DNA from 4 places in the Pseudomonas sp. GWSMS-1 genome. Region 1 is predicted to be linked to each of the others. Evidence: predicted binding sites of a transcription regulator. Region 1 holds the regulator's gene; each other region holds the start of a gene.

Region 1 (7,957 bases):
GGACTCAGGCTGCGGCGGTTGCTGCGAGCGATGGTATGGATTTTCTCGCAGAGCAGTTGCTTAACCCGCTCGGGGTTACGCGAAATGTCTTCAAAGTTCTTCGGCAGAAAGTCCACGGCACCCGCTTCAAGGGCATCCAGGGTTACACGGGCGCCCTCATGGGTCAGCGAGGAGAACATCAATACCGGCGTGGGGCAGCGCTGCATGATATTACGCACGGCCGTGATGCCATCCATCATCGGCATCTCGTAATCCATGGTAATCACATCAGGCTTGAGCGCCTGCGCCTGCTCGATGGCTTCACGACCGTTAGTGGCGGTGCCGATTACCTGGATATTCGGATCAGCTGAGAGAATTTCCGACACGCGCCGACGAAAAAAACCGGAGTCATCTACCACCAACACCTTAACAGCCATATACAACTCCTAAGCGGCGCGACAAATACCCGCGCCGCGAACAATCAGACACGTCGCGCGTAATGTTTGAGCATGCTCGGCACGTCAAGAATCAGAGCAATACGGCCATCACCGGTAATCGTCGCGCCTGACATGCCTGGGGTGCCCTGCAGCATCTTGCCCAGCGGTTTGATCACCACTTCTTCCTGGCCCACCAACTGATCGACCACAAAGCCAATACGCTGGCTGCCGACGGTCAGAATCACCACATGTCCTTCGCCTTGCTCTACGTGGGCGGCATTGCCGACTAACCAACGCTTGAGATAGAACAGCGGCAAGGCTTTATCACGCACAACCACCACTTCTTGACCATCCACAATATTGGTGCGTGACAGGTCAAGGTGGAAGATTTCGTTAACGTTAACCAGCGGGAAGGCAAACGCCTGATTACCCAGCATCACCATCAGCGTCGGCATGATCGCCAGGGTCAGCGGCACCTTGATGACAATCTTCGACCCCTGCCCCTTCACCGAAAATACGTTGACGGTGCCGTTGAGCTGGTTAATTTTGGTTTTCACCACGTCCATGCCCACACCTCGACCGGAGACATCGGATATCTCCGTCTTGGTCGAGAAGCCGGGGGCGAAAATCAGGTTGTAGCACTCGAACTCATTGAGGCGCTCGGCCGCATCCTTATCCAGCAGACCTTTTTCAACGGCCTTCGCGCGCAATACATCCGCGTCCATGCCCTTGCCGTCATCGGAGATCGACAAGAGGATGTGATCGCCTTCCTGCTCGGCGGACAGCACCACTTTGCCGCCTCGCGCTTTACCTGATGCTTCACGCTCATCAGGGGTTTCAATGCCATGGTCAACCGCGTTGCGCACCAAGTGCACAAGCGGATCGGCCAGCGCCTCGACCAGGTTCTTATCGAGGTCGGTTTCTTCGCCGACCAGCTCCAGATTGATCTCTTTCTTGAGCTGACGCGCGAGGTCACGAACCAGACGCGGGAAACGCCCGAAAACTTTCTTGATCGGCTGCATGCGGGTTTTCATCACCGCTGTCTGCAGGTCGGCCGTCACCACATCCAGGTTGGACACCGCCTTGGACATGGCTTCATCGCCACTGCTGGAACCCAAGCGCACCAGGCGGTTACGCACCAGCACCAGCTCACCGACCATGTTCATGATTTCATCCAGGCGCGCAGTGTCGACCCGCACGGTGGTTTCCGCTTCGCTGGGCGGCGCGGCCTTTTCTACCGCAGGCGCCTTGGCGGGTTCGGCCTTGACCGCAGGTTTTGCAACAGCCGGCGCTGAACTTTTGCTGGGCTCTACTGGCTTGGCAACTGGCGCCGGCGTAGCGGCTTTGATCGCCTCTGGCTCGACAAACTTGCCTTTGCCATGCAGCTGATCGAGCAAGGCTTCGAACTCATCGTCAGTGATATCACCGCTCGCTGCAGCTGCAGCAGGCTCAGCCTTGGCTGCCGGTGTAACAGGTGCCGAAGCGGCTGGCGCTACAAACTGGCCTTTGCCATGTAGCTGGTCGAGCAGCGACTCAAACTCATCATCGGTGATTTCATTGCCAGACGTTGACTCGGGCACGGCAGGTGCGGCTGGAGCCTCGGGCGTGACGAACTGACCTTTACCATGCAACTGGTCAAGCAAGGACTCGAATTCATCATCCGTGATTTCATCGCTGCTGGCGGCACTGGAAACGGCTGCTGCCGGCTCATCCAGAGCACCGAGCAATGTCTCGAATTCACTGTCGGTAATGTCGCCAGCAACGGGCTCAGGCGCAGGCTCAACAGACACTTCAACCGGCACGACCGGTTCAGGTTCAGCACCTGCCGGTTCAGCCAGGCGCGCCAAAGCGGCTAGCAGCGCAGGAGTCGCCGGGGTTAGATCGGTACGCTCGCGCACCTCGGTAAACATGCTGTTAACGGCATCCAGTGCTTCCAGCACCACATCCATCAACGCGGAGTCGACGCGCCGCTCACCCTTGCGCAGGATGTCGAAGACGTTTTCTGCGATATGGCAGCATTCCACCAGCTCATTAAGCTGGAGAAAACCAGCACCACCTTTGACGGTATGAAACCCGCGAAAAATAGCGTTGAGCAGATTCATGTCGTCCGGGCGACTTTCCAGCTCTACCAGCTGCTCGGACAATAGTTCAAGAATCTCGCCGGCCTCTACCAGGAAGTCCTGGAGGATTTCTTCATCGGCGCCGAAGCTCATAAGACGTGTGCTCCTAAAATCCTAAGCTAGAAAGCAGGTCGTCGACATCATCTTGATTAGATGCGACGTCTTCACGCTTATCGGCATGAATCTGCGGACCTTCACCGTGGGAAGGCTCTTTTTGTTTTTCTTGTTCGGCGCGGAGCAGCTCGTGGTTGTGCTCAATGCCGGCAAATTGATCAACCTGACTGGCCATCAGCACCAGTTTCAGCAGGTTACTTTCAACCTCAGTGACCAACTGAGTGACCCGTTTGATCACCTGCCCCGTGAGATCCTGATAATCCTGAGCCAGCAAAATATCGTTGAGGTGCCCGGAAATTTTCGCGCCATCACGCTCACTGCTTGCTAGAAACAGCTCAACACGCTTGGCCAACTCACGAAAACCGTCTGCGCTCATCTCGCGGCGCATAAAACGCCCCCAGTCAGCACTCAGGCTTTGCGCTTCGGCACTGAGGTCATTAACCAGCGGCGCACTCAACTCAACCAAGTCCATGGTGCGATTGGCCGCTTTCTCGGTCATCGTCACCACATAATTTAGGCGTTCGGTGGCATCGGTGATTTGCGAGACTTCAGTGGCATGCGGCACACGAGGGTCAAGCTGAAAGTTGACGATGGCGTTATGCAGCTCACGGGTCAGCTTGCCGACCTCATGATACAAGCCACGGTCACGCGCCTTATTCAAGTCATGTATCAGCTGGACCGCTTCACCAAAGTTGCCTTTTTCTAGGCTATCTACCAGTTGGCGAGCGCTGTGCTTCAAGGACGATTCAAGATCACCCTGAGCAGGATTTTTATGCTCCATAGAACCTCGTGGCAGACATCAGCCGTTGACCCGCTCAAAGATTTTCTCAATCTTCTCTTTCAGAACCTGGGCAGTGAACGGTTTGACCACATAACCGTTAACCCCAGCCTGGGCAGCCTCGATAATCTGATCACGCTTAGCTTCCGCCGTAACCATCAGCACCGGCAGGCTTTTCAGCCGATCATCCGCACGCACAGCGCGCAGCAGATCAATACCGGTCATGCCAGGCATGTTCCAGTCCGTGACCAGAAAGTCGAAACTACCGCTTTGCAGCATTGGCAATGCAGTCGTGCCGTCATCGGCTTCTGCGGTATTGGTGAACCCCAAGTCACGCAGGAGGTTCTTGATGATCCGTCGCATCGTTGAAAAGTCATCAACGATGAGGATTTTCATGTTTTTGTCCAAGTCGACCTCCGTACAGTCCCAAACGCACCCAGCAACCTGCATGCGCCTTTATTCATGAAACCAGCCGCGCGAGCGGGCAGTTTAGTGCGCGCGCCACTCACCCAGACGGGCGCGTAAACGAGCGGCACACTGACTGTGTAGTTGGCTTACGCGTGACTCGCTAACCCCCAACACCGCGCCGATCTCTTTAAGGTTCAATTCTTCATCGTAATACAGTGCCAACACCAAGCGCTCGCGCTCTGGCAGATTGCCAATGGCATCCGCCAAGGCCGCCTGAAAGCGTTCATCTTCCAGATCACGAGAAGGTTCTAGGTGGTGGTTGCCAGCGTCTTCAGCCAGTTCGCCGTGCTCGCCGTCCTGTAACAGATCGTCGAAGCTAAACAGGCGGCTGCCTAAAGTGTCGCCAAGAATGCCGTAGTAATCCTCCAGACTCAATTGGAGTTCGGCCGCAACCTCTTGATCTTTAGCGTCCCGACCGGTTCTAGCCTCAACTTTTCGAATGGCGTCGCTGACCATGCGGCTATTGCGGTGCACCGAACGGGGGGCCCAGTCGCCTTTACGCACCTCATCGAGCATAGAACCGCGGATACGGATACCTACGAATGTCTCGAAACTGGCACCTTTGCTGGAATCGTATTTTTTTGACGCTTCAAGCAGGCCGATCATCCCGGCCTGGATCAAGTCGTCAACCTGCACACTGGCCGGCAAGCGTGCCAGCAGGTGATAGGCAATGCGTTTGACCAGAGGCGCATAGCGCTCGATCAACTGGTGCTGGGAATCCTGCGCCTGCGCTTTGCTGTACATACGAAGTCCAGAGGCTGCTGTCATATGGCCGTGTCTGCGATCGGCTGCTGCACCAGACGCTCAACAAAGAACTCTAAATGACCGCGCGGGTTGGCCGGTAAAGGCCAGGCGTCGACTTTCTGAGCGATTGCTTTGAACGCCAGCGCGCATTTCGAGCGCGGGAAAGCTTCGTAAACCGCGCGCTGCTTCTGCACGGCCTTGCGCACTGACTCATCGTAAGGCACTGCACCGACATACTGCAGGGCAACGTCAAGAAAACGGTCAGTCACTTTAGTCAGCTTAGCAAAGAGATTACGACCTTCCTGCGGGCTGTGAGCCATATTGGCCAAAACCCGAAAACGATTCATGCCGTGATCACGATTGAGCAATTTGATCAGGGCGTAAGCGTCGGTAATCGAGGTGGGTTCATCGCACACCACCACCAAAACCTCCTGTGCGGCGCGCACGAAGCTAACTACGCCATCACCGATACCGGCTGCCGTGTCGACAATCAGCACATCGAGGTTGTCGCTGATATCACTGAATGCCTGGATTAATCCAGCATGCTGCATGGGCGACAACTGCACCATACTCTGAATGCCCGAAGCGGCAGGCACGATGCGAATCCCACCTGGCCCCTGCAACAGCACATCACGCAGCTCGCACTCGCCACTGATAACGTCTTCCAGGGTGCGCTTAGCACTGAGCCCCAACAATACATCGACGTTGGCCAAACCCAGGTCGGCGTCCATCAACATGACCCGACGCCCCAGATCAGCCAGGGCCAATGCCAGGTTCACCGAGACGTTGGTCTTGCCGACGCCACCTTTGCCGCCGGTCACCGCTATCACCTGTACGGGATGCATACCCATAATTTCTAATACCTTGTCTAACGTCGACTGGAGCCACTTGGTCGGCTAAGCACCGCTCAATTCCAATAATATTTAGCTTAACTGGCACGCCGTGTAGGCTGCTGGTAAAGACCGGAAAACATCTCTGCCATCGTATCTTCACTCGGTTCTTGGGTCGCCTGCAGCCCAACGGCCCGACTCACCAACTGATGACTGCGCGGTATCTGCAAATCATCGGGAATGCGTGGCCCATCAGCGAGATAGGCTACCGGTAGACGCTGGCTAATAGCCAGACCTAAAACCTCACCCAAACTGGTGGCTTCATCCGCCTTGGTAATAATACAGCCGACCAGGCCGCAGCGTTTATAACTATGGTAGGCGGCTTTCAGCACTTGGCCCTGACTGGTCGCGGCCATCACCAGATAGCTCTTCGCATTGACTCCGCGGCTGGCTAATGTTTCCAGCTGCATGCGCAGCGCTGGATCATTGGCCGACAGGCCAGCGGTGTCGATCAGCACTACGCGCTTACGCGCCAACGGTGCCAGGGCCTGGGTCAACGATTGGCCTGGGTCGACCAGAGTGACCGGCACGTTAAGGATACGGCCCAGGGTTTTGATCTGTTCCTGCGCACCAATGCGGTAGCTATCAAGGCTGACCAGGGCGATATGCTGCGCGCCGTACTTGAGCACATAACGCGCAGCCAGCTTTGCCAAGGTCGTGGTCTTGCCCATACCCGCCGGGCCCACCAGGGCGATTACACCGCCCTCTTCCATCGGTTCTTGTTGCGGGGTCTTGATCGCGTGAGCCAGATGCGCCAGCAACATGCGCCAGGCCTGACGCGGCTCGGCAATATTGGCAATGCGCTCAAGCAGCGCTTTCGACAGCTCAGCGGACAGCCCCATGCGCTGCAGGCGACGCCACAGATTCGCTTGCTGCGGCTGGCGGCTCTGCAACTGCCCCCAGGCAATTGAACCCAACTGCACTTCAATCAGCTCACGCAGGCCATGCAGTTCGAAGCGCATGGCATCCAGGGCACCCTGATCAGCGGCGGCAGGCGCAGCACGCGCCGGAGACAACGCATCGGCCAACCGATCGACTGGCACGCTGGCGGCAGCGCCAAACAACTGACGATCCTTGCCGGCATCGACTTTCGTACGCGTGGTCAGCTCAGCCTGAGCTGTAGCGATTTTTGCCTGGGTCTTGCGCAATTCGGCTTCCAGCGCCGGATTAGGCTGACGGGCTGGCGCGGCAGGCACTTGATAATCCAATGCGGCAGTCAGCTCGACACCGCCAGCAACCCGGCGATTGCCAATGATCGAGGCATCGGCACCCAGTTCATCACGCACCAGCTTCATGGCGGTACGCATATCGGCGGCGAAAAAGCGTTTGACCTGCATGGCCTGTAACCTCGGTTAGTTCTGCCCCACCGTCGCAACGATGGTGACCTGCTTATTATCCGGAATTTCCTGGTATGCCAGTACATGGATACTCGGAACCGCCAGCCGCGCGAATCGCGAGAGCATCGCCCGGACCGGACCGGCCACCAGCAGTATCACTGGCTTGCCGAGCATCTCCTGGCGCTGCGCCGCTTCCACTAGGGAACGCTGCAGCTTCTCGGCCATGCCCGGCTCCAGGAGGATGCCCTCCTCGGAGCCTTGACCGGCCTTCTGAATACTATTTAGCAATATCTGTTCCAACCTTGGCTCAAGGGTGATCACAGGCAGCTCCAGCTCTAGTCCCACAATGCTTTGCACGATTGCACGGGCTAACGCGACACGCACCGCGGCCACCATCACGGCGGGATCTTGACTCTTCACCGAGACATTCGCGATGGCCTCGGCAATAGTGCGAATGTCGCGCACTGGCACCTGCTCCTGCAGCAGGCTTTGCAGCACCTTGAGCAGGGTCGACAGGGAAATCATCCCGGGCACCAGCTCTTCGGCAAGTTTGGGCGAGCTCTTGGCCAGCAGCTGCATCAACTGCTGCACTTCCTCGTGCCCCAGCAGTTCATGAGCATGCTTATGCAGCACTTGGTTCAGGTGGGTGGCGACCACGGTGCTGGCATCCACCACGGTATAGCCGAGGGACTGCGCCTGATCACGCTGGTTTGGATCGATCCACACCGCCTCCAGGCCGAATGCCGGATCTTTGGCGGCAATACCATTGAGCGGGCCGAAGACCTGTCCGGGGTTGATCGCCAGTTCGCGATCCGGATACACCTCAGCCTCAGCCACGCTAACGCCCATCAAGGTCAGACGGTAGGCACTGGGCTGCAGGTCAAGGTTGTCGCGGATATGCACCGAAGGCATGAGAAAGCCCATTTCCTGGGAAAGTTTCTTGCGTACGCCCTTGATCCGCGCCAGCAGCTGGCCGCCCTGGTTACGGTCGACCAGTGGAATCAAGCGATAGCCGACTTCCAAGCCGACCATGTCCACCGGCGTGACGTCGTCCCAGCCCAGCTCCTTGACCTCCTGGGCCTTCTGCGCC
Region 2 (7,957 bases), 2.1 Mb from region 1:
TGGCTTATCGAAGGCCAGGTCAACGTCGAGGAAGGCAAACTTGCCGGATTCCACAGCGCGTGTTTTGACCTTCTCCGCGACCTGCAGCAGTGACTGATAGTCACTCGGCGTATTGATCACGAACTGGAACGGCAGGCCCTCACCCGTGCCCGGTAGGGAAGGGAGGTTGAAGCCGAAGATCTGCAGGCCGGCAATTTGCGACAGACGGCTTTGTACCTCCGGCAGGATCTCCATTTGCGTGCGCTCGCGCTCGTTCCACGGGGTCATCAGAAAACCCCCGATACCCGATTGCACGCCGTTGAAGCCGTTGATCTGGAACGAGGAGTAGTACTCGGGGAACTCCTTGAAGATGCTGACGAATTCATCGGTGTACTTGTTCAGGTATTCCAGGTTGGTGGGCTGCGGTGCGTTGGCGATCATGAAAATGATGCCTTGGTCTTCCTCGGGGGCCAGTTCGCTTTTGGTGAATTTAAGCAGCACCGGGATCAGGCACATGACGATCACCGCAAACACCAGCACCACCGGGCGCGTGTCCAGGGTGCCGTGCAGGGCGCGTTGATAGCGCTGCTTAAGGCCATCGAAAATCTGGTCGAGCTTGTGCGCGAGGCCCGACGGATTCTCTTCGTGGCGCAGCAGCTTGGCGCACATCATCGGAGACAGGGTCAGGGCGACGATGCCGGAGATGATTACGGCGCCCGCGAGGGTCAGGGCAAACTCTTTGAACAAGGCGCCCGTGAGGCCTTCAAGGAAGCCGATAGGCGCGTACACCGCCGCCAGGGTGATGGTCATCGACACCACCGGTACGGCGATCTCGCGTGCGCCTTCGATGGCCGCATCGAACGGCGTTTTGCCTTCTTCGATATGCCGGTGGATGTTCTCCACCACCACGATGGCATCGTCCACCACCAGGCCGATCGCCAGCACCATGGCCAGCAATGTCAGCAGGTTGATCGAGTAACCCATGAGCTGCATAAAGAACAGCACGCCGATCATCGACAGCGGAATGGTGATTACCGGGATCAGCACCGAGCGGAAGGCGCCGAGGAACAGGAACACCACGACGATGACGATCAGCACCGCTTCAAACAGGGTCTTGACCACCTCATCGATGGACGCCTGGATAAACAGCGTGGCGTCGTAAGCGATGGATACCTTGAGGTTGGGTGGCAGCTGGGCTTCGAGGTCCGGCATGACCTTGCGTACTTCTTTGATCACATCCAGCGGGTTGGCCCCTGGTGTGCCCTTGATGGCGATGTACACCGACGGCGTACCGTCGAAGGAGCTGATTGCGTCGTAGCTTTCTGCGCCCATTTCCACCCGCGCCACATCGCGGATCAGCACCCGGCTATCGCCCACGGTTTTCAGCGGGATAGCGGCAAAGGCCTCGGGCGACTTGAGGTCGGTTTCGGCGTTGATGCTGGTGACCACGTACTCGCCTTTTACTTCACCCGCAGCGGCGAGGAAGTTGTACTTGCGCACCGCATCGTTGACGTCGCCGGCGGTCACGCCATAGGCACCCATCTTCACCGGGTCGAGCCACAGGCGCATGGCGAATACTTGATTGCCGAGAATCTCGGCCTCGGCCATGCCGGGCAGTGTGGCCAGCTTGGGCTGGATGACGCGTGACAAATAGTCGGTGATCTGCGGGTTGGACAGTTCATCGCTGTAGAAGCTGACGTACATCAGTGCGGTGGAGTCGGCGGCTTCCTTGCTCAGTACAGGGTCTTGCGCATCCTGCGGCAGCTGGTTTTTCACCTCGTTGGCCTTGGCCAGCAGTTCGGTAAACAAACGGTCGCTGTTGGCGCCGATACGTGCGTAGATCGAAATGATCGACACGTTCTGCCGGCTTACCGAAGTCATGTAATCAATGCCGTCGGCGCTGGCCAGGCTCTGTTGCAGCGGCTGGGTGATATAGCCCTGGATGGTCTCGGCATTGGCCCCGGGATAGGACGTGGTCACCGTGATCAGGGCGTTTTCCATCTGCGGGTACTGGCGAATGGTCAGTTTGCTGAATGCCTGGAAACCAAGCAGGATAATCAGCAGGCTGACCACCGTCGCCAGTACCGGGCGACGGATAAAGGGATCAGTAAAAGCCATAAATAAGTTCCTTTGAGCCGCGCCCGATTAGTCGGCGCTCGGCTTGTCCTGCGCGTTGGCGATGCGCACGTGGGCACCGTTATCCAGCTTCAGCTGGCCGGCAGACACCACCTGCTCACCGGCTTGCAGACCTTTAACAATCACCACCTGGCCTTCACGGCGTTCGCCGGTATCGACGTAACGGCGCTCGACCGCCAGTTCGGCCTGGCCGCTGTCGTTTTTGACCACCTGGCCGTTGTCATCCTTTTTCTCGCTGATCAGGTACACCGAGTTGCCGTAGAGGGTGTAGGTGATCGCAGTTTCCGGTACGACAACGACGTTCTGCTCGCCCGGCAGTAGGACTTCCAGGTTGGCGAACATACCGGGCAGCAGCTTGCTGTCCGGGTTGACCAGCATGGCGCGCACTTGCACGTTGCGGGTGGTGTCTTCGACCTTGGGGTTGATGGCGGCAATTTCGCCCTCGAACACCTCGTCCGGGTACGCCGCCACGTTGAAGCGCACGCGTTCGCCGATGCTCAGCTTGGGCACGGCCTGTTCCGGCAGGAAGAAGTCGACGTAGAGCTTGCTCAGATCCTGCAGGGTCGCAATGGCGGTGCCGGAGGCCAGGTAGTCACCGACATCGACCTGGCGGATGCCGATGGTGCCGGCAAAGGGGGCCAGGATGCGTTTTTTCGCCAGCAGCGCCTGTAGCTGCGCCACGCTGGCGTTGGCTTTTTGCAGGCTGGCGGAAAGGCGGTCGAACTCACTCTTGGAGATGCTCTGGCGGTTGACCAGGCTGCGGCCGCGCTCATATTCCACGCGCGCCAGGCCCAGCTCAGCCTGTGCGGTGGCCAGGCTGGCTTGCTCAACATCGCTGTTCATCTGGATCAGCGGCTGCTGCAGGGTGACCTGCTCGCCGGAGCGGAACAGCACCTTTTGTACGGTACCGGCGACCTCAACGGTCAGGTCGACGCCTTGGAAGGCGACCAGCGTGCCGATGGCCGGCAGGCGGCTCTGCCAGGGGCGTTCTTCTGCCGTCGCGGCATCCACGCTGATGGCCGGCTGCGGAGCTGAGAACATCTGCACTTGTTGGTAGATGGAGAAGCCTTTATAGGCGGCGAGGGCGAGTACCACGAGGAGTACCACACCGAGCATGATCAGCATGCGGCGGAGCAACATATTCCGGTTCCTTGGCAAGACGGGGAGGGGCCTGGGAATAGGCAAGTGGGGCACAGTAGTCCCCCTTAAAAGACATGTCAAAGATTCGCATTTGCAAAATTTTGCAGGGCCGGTTGCCGCGGGTTTATTGATCGTTTAATAAGCAAAATGCCAGCATTTGCTGGCATTTTGCTTACCGTTGCGCGGGTTAGGCGCTTAGGCGTTGGGTCACGTCACTCAGTTGCCCAGACAGTTCGTGCAGGTTCTGCCCGGCGCTTTCGGTGCGTTGCACGTTCTCCTGATTCGCCGTGGCAATGGCGGTGATCTCGGTGAGGTTGCGCGAGATGTCCTCGGCAACCGAGGTCTGCTCCTCGGCGGCGGTGGCAATCTGCCGGTTCATGTCGCGGATGGCTTCAACCGCTTGGGTGATCAGCTGCAGGGTGGCCCCAGCTTCGGTGACCTGAGTCACGCCTTCTTCGCTGCGTTGCTGGCCGCTCTCAATGGCACGTACTGCATTGATGGCCCCGGTTTGCACGGTGTCGATGATCTGGTGAATTTCTGCGGTGGACTCGGCCGTGCGTTGAGCCAGGGTGCGCACCTCGTCAGCCACCACGGCAAAACCGCGGCCCTGCTCGCCTGCCCGCGCGGCTTCGATAGCAGCGTTGAGGGCCAGTAGGTTGGTTTGCTCGGCAATTCCGCGAATCACTTCTAGCACCTTGCTGATGCGGCCGGTGTCGCTTTCCAGGCGGCGAATGACGTCGGAGGTGTTGCTGATTTCGCCACGAATATCGGTGATGGTCTGGATGGTGGCCTGCATCACGGTTTCTCCTTGGCGTGCCGCTCTGTCGGCGTCATCGGCGGCATTCGCGGCTTCAGCCGCGTGGCGTGCCACTTCCTGGGCGGTGGCGGACATTTCGTGCATCGCCGTGGCCACCTGGTCGGTGCGCGAGAACTGGTCACGGGTGCCCTGGGCCATCAGGGTGGCGATTGAATTAAGCTCGCCGCTGGCGGTGTCGAGGTCTTCGGTGCTGCGCTTGAGGCGGGTGAAGGTGTCCGCGAGGAAGTCGCGCAGGATATTGGCGGCTATGGCCAGCCTTCCGAGCTCATCCTGCCGGGTGGACTCAACGCGCTTGCCGAAATTGCCGTGACTCAATTGGGCGATATGGTCGATCAGCTCACGGATCGGGTTGATCAGGTTGCGGTTGATCAGCCACAGGCTGAACAGTGCGATCACGACCGTAGCGCCGAGCATCAGCAGGGTGCCGTAGGTGATAGTGCGGTCGGCTGAGGCATTGATCAGGCTGGCTTGCTCCAGGCTTTGCTTGTGCAGTTCGCTGGACAGGGCTTCCAATTGCTGTGCGGTGTTGCGGTCAATGCCGGACACGGCTTTGTCGCCGACGGCGGCATCAGCGCCTGCCGCGATAAAGGCGTCGCGGCCCTTACGGTAATTGACGCCGAGTGACTGGTGCTCGCGCCGCAGGCTGTCAATCTTGCCTTTGAGGATATTGTCGCCGCTGGCCAGATCGCTCAAATTACCCAGCGTTTCCTGAACCTTGCGTTCCTGCGCTTCGAACTGGCCCCAATACTTGTCCAGTTGCGCCTTGTCGCTGCCGCGCAACAGGACATTCTTCCATTCTTGGACTTGGGTCTTGAAGTTGAGGTTGGTCACATCTATCAGTGTCGACGCCTCCAGCGGTCCCGCCAGCAGGCCACGGTAGGCTTGCATACCGCTGGACAGAAAGCTGAAGCAGGCCAGCGCGGTGACCAGAATCAGCGCCAGACTGCCGCCGAGCAGGGCGAGAATTTGCGCGCGTAAGGACTTTTGCAGAAACATTGGGGTACCTGACTGTGGGAGGTGAGATGCCGTTGACGCTTAGTGCGCCCTAACTGCGAAGGTCCCTATCGACAGGTATTGACTGAGCCGTGGCGAGCGGCACTCAAAGTATAGATCGGCTCTGCGACAGCGTTCTTTAGCCTGTCGCAGGTATATTACCGTTATGCGGGGAGGGCCTGCGATTAAGCGCTCAGGCCAGGCGCAGGTGATTGTCCCATAGCCCCGCAGGCAGCTGCAGGGGCTTGCTGGCGATGCGCTCGCTGCGGCAGTCGTACAAGCGGCAACGGCCCACGCCGCTGCTGACGACAAAGCCGTCAGCCACAGCGCCGACGCCCGCGCAGTCAGCCAGGTGCGCATCAAGGCGTAGCGCGGCGCTGTCCAGGTCCCAAATAAACACCCGATTGCCGCGTGGTGCAGTCAAGGCCAGCAGGCGTAGCTCACTGTGGATTGCCACACTGGCCGTGTATTGATTCATCAGCTGGCGCTGCGCATCGGCCACCGGGAAATGCTGGAAGGGCTGGCCGGGGCGCTTGATCGCCAGGAGTGGTACTCGATCGCTGAGTTCGCCCATGTATTGCTGGCCGGTGACGACGGTGCCATCGCTGGCAACGGCCATATGCCGCACGCTGTTCATCTGCTCTGGCAGTTGCTCCTGGCTGATCAGGCTGCCGTCGCGACGCATCAGCACCAGGCTAGACTGCATGGCGTTGAGGTTCATCTCTACCCGGCTATCGGCTTCAGTACGGATGCCGCCATTAGCCACCGCCAGGGTTTCGCCGTCTGGCAGCCAGAGCAGCTGGTGCGGGCCGATGCCGTGGGTCGAGAGTTCATCGCTGCGCTGCAGTTGTTCGCCTTGCAGGCGGTAAACCCCCAGTACACCGCGACCGGGATCGCGGGTGTCGTTCTCCGTGGCGTACAGCCATTCGCCGTCTTTGTGGAACACCGCATGGCCGTAGAAGTGGCGCTGCTTTTCTGAACGCAGGGTTTGCAGCAGGCGGCCGTCACGGGTGTCGATCAGGTAGCTCTCGGTGCTTGGACGGCGCCCGACAAACAACGCCATCGGTAGAAACGGATGGCCGATAACGTCATGGCAACGTTCGTTGACCTGGGTGGCAAACACCTGGCTGCCATCCAGGCGGTAGCCCACCGCGAAATGCTTGCCGCTGCTGTCATTGCGTGCCGAGAGCAGCAGCGGTTGTGGGCCGCCGTGCATCAGTGTCCAGCCACCCAAGGCGCTAGCCGCTAAGGCAGCAGCGCCCAGCCCCAGGAAGGTACGGCGTTTGATCTGCATCACTCAGTCACCGTCATGGGCGTTGAAGCCCAGTTGAATGCCCAGGGTCTTCGCCAGTTCCGACTCATGCAGGCGATGCAGGGTATTCAGGCTGTCATACAGGGCGTTCAGCTCGGCGCGGCCGGCTTCGTCACTGAGCAGCTCGCCAAGCGGACGCTGTGCGGCGGCCAGGCGCTGACGGGTGTCGCTGTAGGCCGCGTTGATGCGCTGTTTTAGCTCGGCGTGGTCGCTGCCGAGCAACGCCTGCATGCCATCCTGCTCGGCGCCCAGCCAAATGCGTTCGGCGCTGGCCAGGCTGGCGGCAAGATTGGTCAGGCTGGCTTTGCTGCGCCAGGCTTCGGCCTGATAAGGCTGTGGCTGGCCTTTACTCTGGCGGCCCATGGGCGTGCCAAGCTTCTTTTTCAGCCCGTCGATGGCGCTGACCTGGGTGCGCAGCAACTCCGCCACCGCTTCCGCTGCTTCGGCGTAGCGTTCATTGGGGAAGTTCTTTAGCTGCGCGGCCATGCCGTCGGCACGCTGCCAACTGGCCAGCACATCGGCGGCGAGTACTTGCTGATGCTCACCAATGGCGACCATCAATGGGCAATAGCGGGCCTTCTGCTCAACGTTATTCAGGTCAATCGCCGGATCAAACAGCAGGTATTCATAGGCTGTCAGGCCTTGCACGACGACGCTGGATTTATCCAGATCGGCCGGGGTCAGCTCAGGCTTGCTGTTGAGCAGCGCTTCAACTTGGCGCGCGACCAGGTTTTTCTTATCGGGCCAAAACTGCACCTGCCACGCACGGTTGCCTTCGGCCAAAGGGCCGACCGCAGCCGGTTGCACCGCCGCCCAGGCGCTTTGCGCGCTGGCGAAGGCCTGGCGGGCCTCGGTCAGGCTCTGCTGGTCGCTACAGAAGGCCTGGGCACTCACGGCCAGTTGGCGGTCGGCTTCGTGCCATGCGCTGTAGATGGGTAGCAGCACGCCATCTGTCAGTGCCTGGCTGACTTGCTGTTGCGGGTTGCTCGGGCTGCAAGCTGTGAGTGTCAGGCTGAGTAGGGCCAGGCCCAGGGGGGAGCGGATCATGAGTGACTCCTACAGCGAGTTCAGAAAAGCCAACAGCGCATGGCGCTGATCAGCGTTGAAAGTCAGGACGTGTTGTTTGGCGGCGTGCGCTTCGCCGCCGTGCCAGAGGATGGCCTCTAGCAGGTTGCGTGCGCGACCGTCATGCAGAAACTGGGTGTGGCCATTAACCGTTTCCGTCAAACCAATGCCCCACAGGGGCGGGGTGCGCCATTCCTGGCCGCTGGCGAGGAACTCCGGGCGATTGTCGGCCAGGCCGGCGCCCATGTCATGCAGCAGCAAATCGCTGTGCGGACGGATTGTTTGATTGGCCAGTTCTGGCTCGGCAGCGTCGCCGGCGGTGGTGAATTGCGCGGTGTGACAGCTTTGGCAGCCGGCCTGATAGAACAGGTTTTTGCCGGTGATTACCTGCGTGGTGTCCGCGCCGCGTCGTGCGGGTACGCCGAGGTTGCGGGTGTAGAACAGAACGTTGGCCAGAATGTTGTCGCTGACTTCCGGCTCGCCGCCGTGGGGTGCGGTACGGCAGTCCCGCTGTG
Region 3 (7,957 bases), 120 kb from region 1:
GAAAGCCACGCCGATGTGGGCGACAAGGCCAACGATTTGTTGCGTGTAGACGGCCGCGAACTGCGCGCCAAGGTGGTAGGCGAGGGCGGTAACCTCGGCATGACCCAACTGGGGCGCGTTGAATACGGTCTTAATGGCGGCAAGAGCAACACCGACTTTATCGACAACGCCGGTGGTGTGGACTGCTCTGACCACGAAGTGAACATCAAGATTCTGCTCGGCGAAATCGTTGCTGCGGGCGACATGACCGGCAAGCAGCGTAACAAGCTGATGGTGGAAATGACCGATGCCGTTGGCGGCCTGGTGTTGGGCAACAACTACAAACAGACCCAGGCTTTGTCGATGGCCGAACGCCGCGCACGTGAGCGCGTGGGTGAATATAAGCGTCTGATGTCAGCGCTAGAAACCGCAGGCAAGCTGGACCGCGCCCTCGAGTTTCTGCCCTCGGATGATGAACTCAACGAACGCGCCGCCAATGGGCTGGGCCTGACCCGGCCGGAGCTGTCGGTGCTGATCTCCTACAGCAAGATTGACCTCAAGGAGTCGCTGCTCAAATCCCTGGTGCCGGATGACGAGTACCTGGCGCGGGAAATGGAAACTGCCTTCCCGCCCCTGTTGGCGGAGAAGTTTGGCGAGCCGATGCGTCGCCATCGCCTCAAGCGCGAAATCGTCAGCACGCAGATCGCTAACGATCTGGTTAACCATATGGGCATCACCTTCGTGCAGCGCCTGAAGGAGTCCACGGGCATGAGCGCGGCGAATGTGGCCGGCGCGTATGTGATTGTGCGTGACCTGTTCCGTCTGCCGCACTGGTGGCAGCAGATCGAAGCGCTGGATTCCAAGGTGCCCGCCGAGTTGCAGTTGCAGTTGATGGATGAGCTGATGCGCCTGGGCCGGCGTACCACCCGCTGGTTCTTGCGTAACCGCCGTAATGACTTGGACGCGGCACGTGATGTGGCGCACTTCGCACCGCGTATCGAGGCCTTGGTCGGCCGTTTGGACGAACTGCTTGAAGGCCCAGCCCGTGAACAGTGGCTGGCGCGCTTCCAAGCGTATGTCGAAGCGGGCGTGCCGGAAGAGCTGGCGCGTGTGGTCGCGGGCACCAGCCACCTGTACACCCTGTTGCCGATCATCGAAGCGTCAGATGTGACGGGGCAGGAGCCCGCACGTGTGGCCGCTGCGTACTTCGCCATTGGCGGCTCGCTGGAGTTGTCCTGGTATCTGCAGCAGATCACCAGCCTGCCGGTGGAAAACAACTGGCAAGCGCTGGCCCGTGAAGCCTTCCGCGATGACCTCGACTGGCAGCAGCGCGCGATTACCGTGTCGGTGCTGCAAATGACCGATGGACCGGTGGACATCGAAGAGCGTGTGGTGGTGTGGCTGGATCAGCACCGTCGCCTGGTGGATCGCTGGAAGCTTATGCTCGGTGAGCTGCGCGCAGCCACCAACACCGATTACGCCATGTACGCCGTGGCTAACCGTGAGTTGATGGATCTGGCACAAAGCGCCTGATGTAAACACCGCAGGCCTGGCCTGCGCTGTTTCTGCCCCAATAAAAAGCCCCGCCTAGTGCGGGGCTTTTTATTGGGGCAGGTCTGGCGTAAACCTTGACGCACTTGCTCTAGTGCGTAGCCCGGATGTAATCCGGGAGTGGTTGTTCGGCCCGCAGAACTTTCCCTGATTGCGTCCGGGCTACAAGAAAATGCCGCTCACCTGACTTAAGTGAACGGCATTGCGCTGAGTGCGGAGCTTGTTGACCTCAGGTTGTAACCTCAGTCGTCGAAATCCATCCAGCCGCCCATCTCCTTCCAACGATTGACGATGCCGCAGTAAAGCTCGGCCGTCTTCTCGGTGTCGTAGCGAGCCGAATGGGCTTCCTTGCCATCGAAATCGATGCCTGCTGCTTGGCACGCTTTAGCTAGCACGGTCTGGCCATAGGCAAGGCCGGCCAGGGTGGCTGTGTCGAAGCTGGAGAACGGGTGAAACGGATTACGCTTGATCCCGGTACGCGCCACGGCAGCATTGAGGAAGCCCAGGTCGAAGCTGCTGTTATGGCCGACCAGAATTGCCCGTTTGCAGCTATTGGCTTTCAGCGATTTACGCAGGCTGCGGAAGATTTCCGTCAGTGCGTGTTCTTCCGTGACGGCCATGCGCAGCGGGTGATCGAGTTTGATCCCGGTGAAATCCAACGCCGCTTGCTCGATGTTTGCACCTTCGAACGGCTCAACACGGAAAAACTGGGTGTGCTCCGGATAGAGGAAGCCGCCTTCGTCCATGCCAATGGTGGTGGCAGCAATTTCCAGCAGGGCATCGGTGGCGGAGTTAAAACCACCGGTTTCCACGTCTACGACTACCGGTAGGTAGCCACGAAAGCGTGCGGCCATCGGGTGGCGCGGGCCTGAGTGGCTGTTGCTCTCGGGCTCGTCGTCATACAGATCTTCACTCACGCGTGGTTCTCCAGCAAACGCCAGCGCAGGGTTTCACCGGCGCGCAGGGGGATTACGATTTGCTCGCCCAGGGGCAAGCTGTCAGGGGCTGTCCAGTCTTCACGGACCAGGGTGATGCTGTCGCTGTTGCGCGGCAGGCCGTAGAAGTCCGGGCCGTTGAGGCTGGCGAAGGCTTCCAGCTTATCCAGCGCATTGCGCTGCTCGAACGCTTCGGCATACAACTCAATCGCCGCATAGGCGCTGTAGCAACCGGCGCAGCCGCAGGCGGCTTCCTTGGCGTGTTTGGCGTGGGGCGCCGAGTCGGTACCGAGGAAGAACTTGGCGCTGCCACTGGTGGCCGCATCCAGCAGCGCGTCCTGATGGCTATTGCGCTTGAGGACTGGCAGGCAAAAGAGGTGCGGACGAATACCGCCAACCAGCATGTGATTGCGGTTGTAGAGCAAATGATGGGCGGTGATGGTCGCGCCAACGTTGGCCGAAGCGCCTTGCACGAACTCCACCGCATCACGGGTGGTGATGTGCTCGAACACCACTTTAAGCGTCGGGAAACGCTCAACTACATGGCTGAGGTGCTCACCGATAAAGATTTTTTCGCGGTCGAAGATGTCGATCTCGCTGCGTGTCACTTCACCGTGCACCAACAGCGGCATACCCACTTCGGCCATGGTTTCGAGCACCGGGAAAATCGTGTCGATGCTGGTCACGCCGGAATCGGAGTTGGTGGTCGCGCCGGCCGGGTAGAGCTTGGCGGCATGCACAAAGCCTGAAGCCATCGCGCTGCGGATATCAGCAGGCTGGGTCAGGTCGGTGAGGTAGAGCACCATCAGCGGCTGAAAATTACTGCCGGCTGGGCGAGCGCTGAGAATGCGCTGGCGGTAGGCATCGGCTTCGCTGGCATTGCGCACGGGCGGCACCAGGTTAGGCATGATGATGGCGCGGCCAAAGGTACGGGCTACATCGGCGACGGTGTGCGGTAGCACGCTACCGTCACGCAGGTGGATGTGCCAGTCGTCAGGACGCAGCAGGGTAAGGCGGTCAGTCATGGAAGCTTCCAGGCGGGCAAAACGTGACGAGAATGCTACCGGAAAAGCCCCTCGGCAGCACGTTGAAAGCAGGCCCATTGGGCAAAGCTGACTGGCGGCCGAGCTGCACAGCGGGGCGGCGTGCACATGTGGCATGCCGCCCCGCTCAAGTTTTGCGCGTTGGCACCGATAGAAAAGGGGTAAGCCGTATTCACTGGAGTCTGTCGTGCGACCCTACCCACTCGCGGTGCTGTGCCTACTGGCCAGTCAGCCAGTCCTTGCCATCAGCTTCCAGACCCGTCTGGAGAAGGTCGAGTGGCAGGTCGAAGGTGATCAGTTTGAGTGCCGTCTCGCGCAACCCATCACCGATTTCGGCTCCGGCGTGTTCGTGCGGCGTGCGGGCGAGCAGGTAACGTTTAGCCTGAAAGCCCGCGAGCGTTGGCTGGGGCGTGGTAATGCGACCTTGCTGGCGGCTGCCGCGCCTTGGCAGCCAGGGCGCGGCGACATCAACCTCGGTTCAGTCAGCGTGGTGAATGCTGAGGTCTTGTTCAACAGTTCTCAAGAGCAAGGCTCGCGTTTGCTCACCGGCTTGCTTGAAGGGCGCAGCCCCTTGGTGCGCCATCGTGCGGCCATGGGCGGTGATGCGGTTGAAGTGCGTTTGCTGCCGGCCAGGTTCAAAAAAGCCTACAACGACTATTTGCAGTGCACGGCCAAGTTGCTGCCGGTGAACTTTGATCAAGTGCGCAAAAGCCTGGTGGGCTTTCCCGGTGGCGGTGTTGAGCTTGAACCGCTGGCACAGGCCAAACTGGATATCATCCTCAGTTATCTCAAGGCCGACCCCAGCGTTAATCGCATCCAGCTCGATGGCCATGCTGATAACAGTGGCAACCGCCTGACCAATCGCGACCTGTCGCGGCGTCGTGCGCTGGCGGTGATGGAGTATCTCAAGGCCAACGGTATTCCGGCTGAGCAGATCACCCTGCGCTTTCACGGCGAGCGTTATCCGTTGGCGCCGAACAACAAGGAGGCTAACCGGGCTAAAAATCGCCGGGTGAGTATTTTCCTTGATCGCGTCCCCGAAGCCGCTGCGCCGCCTGTTCCGGCTGCTGCACCGGCTGATCCTGCGGCGACTTCTTAGCCCCTGCTACTGCCCGGTTGCCCAACAATAAACCGTCGCCTGGTCGTCACAAGCTGTCGCGCCTCTGTAAATCAGCCGGCATGGGCAGTAGAATCACGGGTTTCCCGCACAACCCCGTGGAGTTGATGGCATGGCCGACGTAAACAAGGTAGTCCTGGCATATTCCGGTGGCCTGGACACTTCCGTGATCCTCAAGTGGCTGCAAGATACCTATAACTGCGAAGTGGTGACTTTCACCGCTGACCTCGGCCAAGGTGAGGAAGTCGAGCCGGCCCGCGCCAAGGCTCAGGCCATGGGTGTCAAGGAAATCTATATAGATGACCTGCGCGAAGAGTTCGTCCGCGACTTCGTCTACCCGATGTTCCGTGCCAACACCGTCTACGAAGGCGAGTACCTGCTGGGCACCTCCATCGCCCGTCCGTTGATCGCCAAGCGCTTGATCGAGATCGCCAACGAGACCGGCGCCGACGCCATCTCCCATGGCGCGACCGGCAAGGGTAACGACCAGGTGCGTTTCGAGCTGGGTGCTTACGCACTGAAGCCCGGCGTGAAAGTGATTGCCCCGTGGCGTGAATGGGACCTGCTGTCGCGCGAGAAGCTGATGGACTACGCCGAGAAGCACGCGATCCCGATCGAGCGCCACGGCAAGAAGAAGTCGCCGTACTCCATGGATGCCAACCTGCTGCACATCTCCTATGAAGGCGGCGTGCTGGAGGACACCTGGACCGAGCACGAAGAAGACATGTGGAAATGGACGGTCTCCCCTGAGGCCGCGCCAGATCAAGCGACCTACATCGAGCTGACCTACCGCAAGGGCGACATCGTTGCCATCGACGGCAAGGAAATGAGCCCAGCCACCGTACTGGCTGAGCTGAACCGCATCGGCGGCGAGAACGGCATTGGCCGTCTGGATATCGTCGAGAACCGCTTTGTCGGCATGAAGTCCCGTGGCTGCTACGAGACACCCGGCGGCACCATCATGCTCAAGGGCCACCGCGCCATTGAGTCGATCACCCTGGATCGTGAAGTCGCTCACCTGAAAGACGAGCTGATGCCCAAATACGCCAGCCTGATCTACAACGGTTTCTGGTGGAGTCCAGAGCGTCTGATGCTGCAACAGATGATCGACGCCTCCCAGGCCAACGTGAACGGCGTGGTGCGCATGAAGCTGTACAAAGGCAACGTGATCATCACCGGTCGCAAGTCCGATGATTCGCTGTTTGATGCCAATATCGCCACCTTCGAAGAAGATGGCGGCGCCTACAATCAGCAGGACGCAGCCGGCTTTATCAAGCTTAACGCTCTGCGTATGCGCATTGCGGCCGGCAAAGGGCGCAAGATGCTCTGATAAACTTGAGCACCTGAGCCTGAACAGACCCCGGCCATAAGCCGGGGTTTGCATTTTTACGATGAGGAGAGACCTGATGAGACTGCTGCATACCATGCTGCGCGTCGGCGATATGGATAAATCCATCGCGTTCTACACCGAGGTACTGGGCATGACCCTGCTACGGCGTAAGGACTACCCGGAAGGGCAATTCACCCTGGCGTTTGTCGGTTATGGCGACGAAGCGCACAACAGCGTGATTGAGCTGACCCATAACTGGGGTGTGGAAAGTTACGAGTTGGGCACTGGCTATGGCCACATCGCCCTGGAAGTGGCCGATGTGTACAAAGCCTGCGAAGACATTCGCGCCCGCGGTGGCAAGATCACCCGTGAGCCTGGCCCGATGAAGCATGGCAGCAGCATCCTGGCCTTTGTTGAAGATCCGGATGGGTACAAGATCGAGCTGCTGTCGCCATCGCGCGCGGATTGATCTGTACACGTGTAAGAAAAAGCCCCGCATCGTAGCGGGGCTTTTTATTTGGGCTTACAGATCAAAGTCGTATTCAGACAGCTGCCTGTTCAGGCGACGCTCATCCAAGAGGTTATCGATGATGCGGCGCTTGGTCAGGTTAGTTTTAGCCACCTCAACCGGTGCCTCGGCGTCATCAGCATCATCGGCCACAAAATCTTCGTCGAGCTCAAGATCGTCTTTATCAGTGCTCATTTGTCTCACTCCAGGCTACAAGGGCCATTTGCGCACCTTATAGCGGCAAAAGCGGAGTGGGTAAAAAGGTTTTTTTCAATGGACTCATTGAGTGGCTGAATAGCCGCTCAATCGTCAGAGGTCTTCTGCTTGTATTCGCACAGATCTTCGATGCGGCAACTGCCACAACGCGGCTTGCGCGCCTGGCACACATAGCGGCCATGCAGGATCAGCCAGTGGTGTGAATCAAGCAAAAATTCCTTGGGTACACACTTCATCAGCTTGTTTTCCACCTCCACGACATTCTTGCCGGGGGCGATGCCGGTGCGGTTGCTGACCCGGAAAATGTGCGTGTCCACCGCCATGGCCAGCTGGCGAAACGCCGTGTTGAGCACCACGTTGGCGGTTTTGCGGCCCACGCCCGGTAGGGCTTCAAGTTCCTCGCGGGTTTCGGGCACCTGGCTGCCGTGCCGCTCAATCAGCAGGCGACAGGTTTCAATCACATTTTTGGCTTTGCTGTTGTACAGGCCGATGGTCTTGATGTATTCGCTTAAGCCCTCAACGCCTAGGGCATAGATGGCTTCTGGCGTACTGGCCACCGGGAAGAGCTTGGCCGTGGCCTTGTTGACGCTCACATCAGTGGCTTGGGCCGAGAGCGTGACGGCAATCAGCAGCTCGAAGGGCGAGTTGTAGGCCAGCTCGGTTTTTGGCTCGGGGTTGTCTTCGTGCAGGCGGCGGAAGATTTCCAGGCGTTTGGCGGCGTTCACTCAATCACTCCGGTCACCCGTACGCGGCGGCTCTGCACGGGTACTTCAACCTGTTGCGCCTTGGCCCGTTCCGCCAGCACTTCATCCACACGATTTTTGCAGGCAATCAGCAGGCCGAGCACGATAAATGCGCCGGGCGGCAGGATGGCCAGCAGAAAGCCTTTGTATTCGGGGATCAGGGTGAGTTGCCAGTTGGCGGCTATCGGGCCGAATAGCAAATGCATATTGGCAAACACCGCACCGGTGCCAAATAGCTCGCGCAGCGCGCCGATCATCACCAATACGACGCCAAAGCCCAGGCCCATCATCAGGCCGTCATAGGCGGCGCGAGCGGGGTCGTTCTTTGCCGCAAAGCCATCGGCGCGCCCGAGGATCACGCAATTGGTAGTGATCAGCGGAATAAAGATGCCGAGTATCTGGTACAGCTCGTAGGTGAAGGCCTGCATCAGCAGCTCGATGCAGGTGGTCAGGGCGGCGATGATCATCACAAAGGCCGGCAGACGCACGGCGGTATTGACCACGCCACGCACCAACGATACAGCCGTGTTGGAGC
Region 4 (7,957 bases), 1.8 Mb from region 1:
TTGCCGACACAAGACGGGCTAGTCGGTGGTGGATGTACAACGGTTAACCGCTGCGGACTTGCCGCAGCGTAGGGTGGATGGCGTTCTATCCATCCACCAGCGGTGTTGGTTGGTGGACGAAAAGAGCGTCGTCCACCTCGTAAGTGTCTCGCTCGGTGCCACAGAGCAGCGCCGAGCGAGCGGTTCTTGGGCTAGGCGTCCCGCAGCCGTAGGGTGGATGGCGCTGTATCCATCCACCGTGGTGCCGGTTGGCGGACGAAAAAGGCGTCGTCCACCCTACGAATCCACCGAACCGAGAGCCACTTAGCGGCCACCCATGATGGCGATGTAGTCCTGGGTCCAGCGGCTATAGGGCACGTACTTGCCGCCCTCGGACTGCGGAGTTTTCCAGAAGGCAATCTTCTCGAAGTTGTCGAAGCCGTTGACCTTGCAGCCTTCGGCGCCGAGCAGTTCGTTGTCCTTGCAGGCAGCGGGTACCGCTGGCAATGAGCCGAACCAGGACGCAACGTCCCCCTGGACCTTGGGCTGTAGCGACCAGTCCATCCATTTGTAGGCACAGACGGGGTGCTTAGCCTCAGCGTGCAGCATGGTGGTATCGGCCCAGCCGGTGGCGCCTTCAACGGGCACGGTGGAGGCAATCGGCTGTGTTTCCAGTTGCAGGGCGTTGACTTGATACGGCCATGAACCAGAGGCCATGACGCCTTCGTTCTTGAAGTCGCTCATTTGCACAGTCGCATCGTGCCAGTAGCGGTGAATCAGCGGTTGCTGGGCGCGCAGTACATCCAGCACGGCGGCGTACTGGGCTTCGGTGAGCTGATACGGATCGTTGATGCCTAACTCGGGTTTGCTGGCCTTCAGATACAGCGCGGCATCGGCGATATAGATCGGGCCGTCATAAGCCTGTACACGGCCTTTGTTACTTTTCCCGTCTGGCAGGTTCTGTTCCTTGAACACCACAGACCAGCTGGTTGGTGCGGTCTTGAATACGTCGCTGTTGTACATCAGCACATTCGGGCCCCACTGGTAGGGGGTGCCGTAGTGCTGACCGGCCACGGTATGCCAAGGTGCATCCTTGAGGCGTTCGTCAACGTTGACCCAGCTCGGGATCAGGGCGGTGTTGATCGGTTGTACCCGTTTACCTGCGACCAGGCGCAGCGAAGCATCGCCGGAAGCTGTGACCAGGTCATAGCCACCCTTGGCCATCAGGCTGACCATCTCGTCGGAGGTGGCGGCGGTTTTAACGTTGACCTTGCAGCCACTGTCGGCCTCGAACTGGGTGACCCAGTCATAGCCTTTGTCGGTTTCACCGCGTTCGATATAGCCGGGCCAGGCAATGATGTCGACTTGGCCTTCGGCTGCGCCGAGGACTTTCAATGGTTCGGCGGCCTGTGCGGCACTGATGGCCAATAGGGCGGTTGTAAGTGCGCTAAGCACTGCGGTTTTGTGCGCGGACATCGGAATTCCCTCTTCTTTTGGGCTGTTATTAGGGCAGTGAATGTCTGTCGGCAAGACCGCTGCCGAACGGGTGAAAGTCAGTCTAGTTGTTGTCCGTGGCGTGCCATGATGTGGCGCACCACGCTGTAATCCTGCAGTGAGTCGCTGGATAGATCCTTGCCATAGCCGGAGCGCTTAAGCCCGCCGTGCGGCATCTCGCTGGCCAGCATGAAGTGCGTGTTGATCCAGGTGCAGCCGTATTGCAGGCGTGCGGCAACCTGCATGGCCTTGTCCAGGTTCTGCGTCCATACCGAGCTGGCCAGGCCGTATTCGGAGTCGTTGGCCCAGTCCACTGCTTGGCTCAACTGATCGAAGCGGGTAACGGTGACCACCGGGCCGAATACCTCGCGTTGAACAATCTCGTCGCCCTGCTTGCAGCCGGCGAGCAAGGTTGGCTGATAGTAGAAACCGGGGCCGGAGTGCACGGCTGCGCCGGTAACGCGCTCGATATGTGGTTGGCCGAGCGCTCGCTCAACAAAGCTGGCCACACGATCGCGCTGGCGTGCACTGATCAGCGGGCCGATCTCGTTGTCGCTGTCTTTCTTGCGGGCGAAGCCGATGCTCGCCACCGCGTCACCCAGTTCGGCCACCAAGCGGTCATGAATGCCTGCCTGGGCGTAGATGCGGCAGGCCGCGGTGCAGTCTTGGCCGGCGTTGTAGTAGCCATGGGTACGGATACCCTCAACCACTTCCTCTATATCAGCGTCATTGCAGACGATCACCGGTGCCTTGCCGCCCAACTCCAAGTGTGTGCGCTTTAGCGTACGTGCGGCGCTCTGCAGGATCTTCTGTCCGGTGACGATATCGCCGGTCAGCGACACCATGCGCACCCGTGGGTGGCCGACCAGCTGACTGCCGACGCCTTCGCCACCACCGCAAATAATGTTCAGCACCCCCGGCGGGAGGATCTGTGCGAGTGCCGGGGCCAAGGCCAGAATCGACAGCGGGGTGTGTTCGGACGGTTTGAAAATCAGCGTATTGCCGGCCGCCAAGGCTGGGGCGATCTTCCAGGCGGCCATCATCAGCGGGTAGTTCCACGGTGCGATGGAGGCGACCACGCCAACCGGATCACGGCGCACCATGCTGGTGTGGCCGGGCACGTACTCACCCGCCAGCTGCCCTTGCTGGCAGCGCACGGCACCTGCGAAGAAGCGGAATACGTCGGCGGTTGCGGGAATATCGTCTTGGCGAGCTAGGTGTAGCGGTTTGCCGCAGTTCAGCGACTCCAGACGAGCAAGCTGTTCTGCGTTCTGTTCGATGGCGTCGGCGATGGCCAGCAAGACGGTGGCGCGTTGTGCTGGCGTGGTGCGTGACCAGCTCGCAAAGGCACTATGGGCGGCCTGTACGGCGGCTTCCACCTGCTCCAGCGAGGCCTCAGTTATAGAGGTGAGTACGTCGCCGCTGGCGGGGTTGATGATGGCTTCGGCCAAACCTTCCCCAGCGACCAACTGGCCGTCGATCAGCAATGCGCTGTACAGGGTTGGCTCGGACATTTTCGGATTTCTTTTTTTAGTTTCTACCTGCATAACGGCTCCAGTTCTTGCCCGGAGCGCCTGCGTCCATATGCAGCTGAGACTAGAGTCCGGTACAGAGGTCGACAAATTCTTAATATTGAAAGCAGCGTTCGATTAAATCGAAACCTTGCGGCTGTGCGGTTGTTCACGTGCCACGGAGAGAAATGGGTCAACTAGCGCGGGCCGCGCGGTACCTCGGCGCCAAGCCAGGCCAACGTCCATTGGCTCGCTCAGGTCAGCCAGCGGCAAGGCCTCGATGATGTCGCCTTCCAGTGACCAGGGACGGTAGGTCATGTCCGGCTGAATCGACAGGCCAAGGCCGGCCGCCACCAGGCTGCGCACCGCTTCCACTGAGGCGGTGCGCAGGGTGACGTTCGGCGTCATGCCGGCGCGGCTCCACAGGCGTTGGGTGTGCAGCCCCATTTCATCGGCGTTGAGCTGAATCAGTGGTTCGCTGGCCACATCCGCCAGGCTGATGCTGTCACGCTCCAGTAACGGATGACGTGCCGGCAGCCATAGCCGATGCGGCGAGTGGGTCAGTACCTCCGTCTGCAGCGCGTGGCGGTCCTCCAGGTTGGAGAGGATCAGTACGCCAACATCGATCTCGCCGCTGACCAACAGGTGCTCGATATACGGACGCTCGTCCTCGACCACGCGGGTTTGCACGTTGGGAAAGGCGCGCTGAAAACGGGTGATCAGGTCGGCCAGGTAGTACCCGGCCACCAGGCTGGTTACGCCAATGGTCAGGCTGCCCGCGACCTGATCGGTACTCTGTTGCAAGCTGCGCTTGGCGTTGTCCACGGTGGCCAGAATCAAGTGTGCCTGGCGTAGGAATTGGTGGCCCTGGTGGGTCAGGCTCATGCCTTTGGCGTGGCGGTTGAACAGACTGACGCCTATTTCTTCCTCCAGCTGCTGGATCGCTAAGGTCAGGGTCGATTGTGAAATGAACACCGCCTGGGCGGCGGCGGAGATCGAGCCGGTCTCGGCGACGGCAATGAAATGGCGGATCTGGCGTAGGGTCATCATGCGGCGGTGGCTCGCGGCGAGAGGTGTGTCTGGGGTTGTGATTTATCGAACGAAGACTGGTGTATTCTTTTATAACGAATGCGTGTGGTTGCCTAGGGGAGTGTTGGCCGTGTTGAGGCCACGTCCCTATACTCGACGCCCTCCATGTTGTGGATGAGTAATCAATGCGTCGTTTGTATAAGAGCTGCCTGCTTTTGTTGGGTTTGCTGGGTATCAGTCAGTTATTGCAGGCTGCACCTGATGCGGCGCTGACGCAGGTGCAGCTGGCGCAGGTGCAGGTGTTTCGCGCTAGCACTGATCTGTTTGTGCATCGTGGTGAAGGTGGCCATGCCGGGCTGGAGACTAAGGTGCAGGCTGACCTGGGTAGATTGCGTGCAAGCCTGGATACTCTGCAGGCGCAGCCCTTGACCGACTCCGCGCGTTTGGCGGTGGAGCAACTGCAGTCGCCATTGGCCGCCTTTATTGCGCTGGTCGAGCAAACGCTGGCGTATAGCCCTGGTGAACCTGATCTGCCGTGGGCGTTCAACTTCCAGTACAGCAAGGCCCAGCGTGAGTTGCTGGTGGCGCTTGAGGCACTCGAGCAACAGCTGCTCAAAGGTCTGGCGCAGCCACTACCGCCGGCGGATCTGCGTTTGCAAAGCCTGCCAGCCAAGGTGCAATACCTGGCGGCGCGCTACACCGCGCGTGCCTATGTGGGCGGTATCGAGACCTTGCCCGAACAACAGCAGCATTATCTGAATCAGGATATCGATGTGCTGGCCAAGCAGGTCGATGGCGAGCTCACCAGCCTGGCCCCTGAACTGACGGAGGCGCAGCAGCAGCGTTTACAGCGTGCGTTGACGCGCTGGAAGTTTATCTACGCACGCCTGGTTGGCTACAGCGACAATCTGGTACCGCTGGTCGTCGAGCGGCATGCCGCCGAGCTGGCTGACCAGTTGCTGCGTCTGCGGGCTCAATAATTATTAGCCTGGATCTACGCGCTGTTCGTGCTGAGGTCACGCCGTTGGCTTGAGCCCGGCGCATCAGCTGTTTTAGTAACCCATCAAGCCAGGCAGCGTCGGTGCCAGGCTCTTTGCTCTGGCGGCAGCGCGGCTCAGTTGTTTGCAGGGCGCGGGCTGATGGGCATTGCCTCTGTCTGTCCTGCTGTTTCAGCGCTTGCCGCTGGCAATGGCAGTCTCTAGAGTCCTTGTATCTTTGCGCGATCAGCCTATGGCTGGCCGCGTGCGTTTAACCGAGTGGGGAATATTGTGAAGAACTGGACTGTCCGGCAACGCATCATCGCGAGCTTTTCTGTGGTGGTCGTTATCCTTCTGCTGCTGTCTGCCACAGCCTATTACCGCTTGGCGACAGTCGAGCAGGCCGCGATCAAGGTGAGTACATCGGCTGCGCCGGGTATGCAGTTGGTCGGCTTGGCGCGGCTGGCCTGGGCTGATCATCTGTTGGAAAGCCAGCGCCTGCTGATCGTTGGTCAGGAGGGGGCGGCTGATCTGAGTCTGAGTGCCGCCGAGCGTAAAACCTTCGAAGAGCTGTTGCAGCGCCTGGAGACAACCTGGGGGGATTACCAGAACACCATCAGCAGTGAGGCGGAACGTGTTGAAGCGCAGCATTTCGTGCTCAAACGTGATCAGTACCTGACGCTGCACGCTCAATTCCTTGAGCTGATTGCTGCCGGGCGTGCCGCGGAGGCTTCGCAGTTGGGTCGTGAGCAGCTGTTGCCGGCCTGGTCAGAGGCTCGCGCGGTATTGAGCCAATTATTCGAATTGAACCGGCAATATGCAGAGCAGGCGGTGCAGCAGATTGTTACGGATATTGGCGTGACCAAATTGAGTCTGGTGCTGGCCATTCTGATTGCTCTCGGCGTGGCGGCCATCAGTTCAGTGAGCCTGCAGCGGGCGATTAGCCGGCCCATCATTGCCGTGGTGGACACCTTCAAGAAGCTCGGTTCCGGTGATCTTTCGGCGCGTTTGGATATGGGCCGGCGAGATGAGTTCAATGCCATTGAGGAGGGTTTCAACAGCATGGCCCATGAGCTCAACAGCTTGGTGGCCCAGGCGCAGCGCTCGGCGGTGCAGATGACCACGTCAATCACCGAGATCGCGGCTACGTCCAGGCAGCAGCAAGCCACTGCCACTGAAACCGCAGCCACCACCACGGAAATCGGCGCCACCTCGCGGGAAATTGCCGCGACCTCGCGCGATCTGGTGCGCACCATGAGTGAGGTGTCCGGTACTGCCGAACACACCTCGGTGCTGGCCGGTTCGGGTCAGTTAGGCCTGGCCCGCATGGAAGATGTGATGCGCCATGTGGTGGGGGCTGCTGAGGTGGTGAATGCCAAGCTGGCGATCCTCAACGAGAAGGCGGGCAACATCAATCATGTGGTGACCACCATCGTCAAAGTGGCTGATCAGACCAATCTACTGTCCTTGAACGCCGCGATCGAAGCCGAGAAAGCGGGCGAATACGGCCGTGGATTTGCCGTGGTGGCCACGCAGGTTCGTCGCCTGGCCGATCAAACGGCAGTTGCTACCTATGACATTGAACAAATGGTGCGTGAGATCCAGTCAGCGGTGTCGGCGGGTGTCATGGGCATGGATAAGTTCTCCGAAGAGGTGCGCCGAGGTAATAGCGAAATGGCCCAGGTCGGTGATCAGCTGACGCAGATTATTCATCAGGTGCAGGCGTTAGCACCGCGGGTGCAGATGGTTGACGAGGGCATGCAGGCCCAGGCGACGGGGGCCGAGCAGATTAATCAGGCGCTGGTGCAGTTGAGCGAAGCCAGTGGCCAGACGGTTGATTCGCTGCGCCAGGCCGGTGCCGCGATTGATGAGCTGAACCAGGTAGCCGGTAGCCTGCGTAGCGGCGTCAGCCGATTCAAGGTCTGAGTATGCCGAGCCCGAATGCCGGCCAGGCGTCTTCCACGCGTGAGGCGGGCGAGCTTTATCTGTTGTTCAGCCTGGATCAGGACCGCTATGCGCTCAATGTGCACGAGGTGGTTGAAGTGTTGCCTTTGCGTCGCTTGAAGGCTTTTCCGCAGGCACCTGCCTGGGTTGCGGGTGGCTTTGAATACCGTGGCGTGTTGGTGCCGGTGATCGACTTGCTGGTGCGTGCCTGTGGGCGGCCTGCCGCGGCACTGGCCAGTACTCGGTTGGTGTTGGTGCATTACCGTCCAGCCAATCGCGTGCTGGGGCTGATTCTGGAGAAAGCCACCGATACCTTACGCTTACCCAACAGCGCTTTCCGTGACGCCGGCCTGGGCCCTGGTGACGCGCACTATCTGGGCGCCGTGCAGGCGTCTGCACAAGGACTGGTGCAGCGCATCGAGGTCGCTGGGCTGCTGCCGGCGGATGTCTGTGCCTTGCTGTTCCCCGGTGGGGGCGCGGCATCATGATTGCTCAGGTGGAGCACCTGCTGAAGCGGCTGATCGGCCTGGAGGCTGAGTCGGTTGGGCGGTTGGTGATCGAGCGTGCGATTCGCCAGCGTATGCAGGCGCAGGGTATTTCTGCGCAGGCTGATTATTGGCTGCACGTGAATCGCTCAACGACCGAGCAGCAGGCGCTGGTTGAGGCCGTGGTCGTGCCGGAAACCTGGTTTTTTCGCTACCCAGAGTCTTTTGCCGCATTGGTGGAACTGGCGCTCAAGCGTAAGGCAGCGCTATGTGGCAGTCGCCCGCTGCGCCTGCTCAGCCTGCCGTGCTCCAGTGGCGAGGAACCCTACTCGATTGTGATGGCGCTGCTGGATGCAGGCTTCGCCCCCGCTTCGTTTCAGGTCGAAGCGCTGGATGTCAGTGCCCGGGTACTGGAGCTGGCGCGACTGGGGCACTACGGTCGCAATTCGTTTCGTGGCCAGGATTTGAGTTTTTGTGAGCGTTATTTCGACGCCACTGACAGCGGTTTTCAGTTGCAGGCGCGTGTGCGCGACAGGGT

The links. The regulator FliA, encoded in region 1, starts transcription of late flagellar genes. The targets are predictions, from matches to a motif close to CTAAAGTTTNNNNNNNNNNNGCCGNTAA.
Positions count from the first base shown of each region.
Region 2: a site for FliA is predicted at 5,181-5,208, ahead of ACEPAJ_RS17810 (methyl-accepting chemotaxis protein). Genes of this name have one in related genera too.
Region 3: a site for FliA is predicted at 3,635-3,662, ahead of ACEPAJ_RS08085 (flagellar protein MotY). Genes of this name have one in related genera too.
Region 4: a site for FliA is predicted at 5,175-5,202, ahead of ACEPAJ_RS16305 (methyl-accepting chemotaxis protein). Genes of this name have one in related genera too.

Region 1 covers NZ_JBMHHV010000005.1:869,445-877,401, reverse strand. The annotation lists gene ACEPAJ_RS07555 (protein-glutamate methylesterase/protein-glutamine glutaminase) at 1-416, opposite strand, end outside; gene ACEPAJ_RS07550 (chemotaxis protein CheA) at 461-2,629, opposite strand; gene ACEPAJ_RS07545 (protein phosphatase CheZ) at 2,643-3,431, opposite strand; gene ACEPAJ_RS07540 (chemotaxis response regulator CheY) at 3,450-3,824, opposite strand; gene fliA (RNA polymerase sigma factor FliA) at 3,918-4,664, opposite strand; gene fleN (flagellar synthesis regulator FleN) at 4,661-5,491, opposite strand; gene flhF (flagellar biosynthesis protein FlhF) at 5,569-6,867, opposite strand; gene flhA (flagellar biosynthesis protein FlhA) at 6,883-7,957, opposite strand, start outside.
Region 2 covers NZ_JBMHHV010000005.1:2,998,918-3,006,874, reverse strand. The annotation lists gene ACEPAJ_RS17820 (multidrug efflux RND transporter permease subunit) at 1-2,097, opposite strand, end outside; gene ACEPAJ_RS17815 (efflux RND transporter periplasmic adaptor subunit) at 2,125-3,255, opposite strand; gene ACEPAJ_RS17810 (methyl-accepting chemotaxis protein) at 3,443-5,068, opposite strand; gene ACEPAJ_RS17805 (DUF1513 domain-containing protein) at 5,259-6,353, opposite strand; gene ACEPAJ_RS17800 (imelysin family protein) at 6,363-7,424, opposite strand; gene ACEPAJ_RS17795 (di-heme oxidoredictase family protein) at 7,434-7,957, opposite strand, start outside.
Region 3 covers NZ_JBMHHV010000005.1:985,814-993,770, forward strand. The annotation lists gene ACEPAJ_RS08070 (NAD-glutamate dehydrogenase) at 1-1,512, shown strand, start outside; gene rnt (ribonuclease T) at 1,773-2,447, opposite strand; gene pyrC (dihydroorotase) at 2,444-3,490, opposite strand; gene ACEPAJ_RS08085 (flagellar protein MotY) at 3,696-4,607, shown strand; gene ACEPAJ_RS08090 (argininosuccinate synthase) at 4,738-5,955, shown strand; gene gloA (lactoylglutathione lyase) at 6,032-6,424, shown strand; gene ACEPAJ_RS08100 (PA3496 family putative envelope integrity protein) at 6,479-6,658, opposite strand; gene nth (endonuclease III) at 6,766-7,404, opposite strand; gene ACEPAJ_RS08110 (electron transport complex subunit E) at 7,401-7,957, opposite strand, start outside.
Region 4 covers NZ_JBMHHV010000005.1:2,680,835-2,688,791, reverse strand. The annotation lists gene ydcS (putative ABC transporter substrate-binding protein YdcS) at 304-1,455, opposite strand; gene ACEPAJ_RS16320 (gamma-aminobutyraldehyde dehydrogenase) at 1,533-2,987, opposite strand; gene ACEPAJ_RS16315 (LysR family transcriptional regulator) at 3,123-4,034, opposite strand; gene ACEPAJ_RS16310 (hypothetical protein) at 4,199-4,993, shown strand; gene ACEPAJ_RS16305 (methyl-accepting chemotaxis protein) at 5,282-6,916, shown strand; gene ACEPAJ_RS16300 (chemotaxis protein CheW) at 6,919-7,422, shown strand; gene ACEPAJ_RS16295 (CheR family methyltransferase) at 7,419-7,957, shown strand, end outside.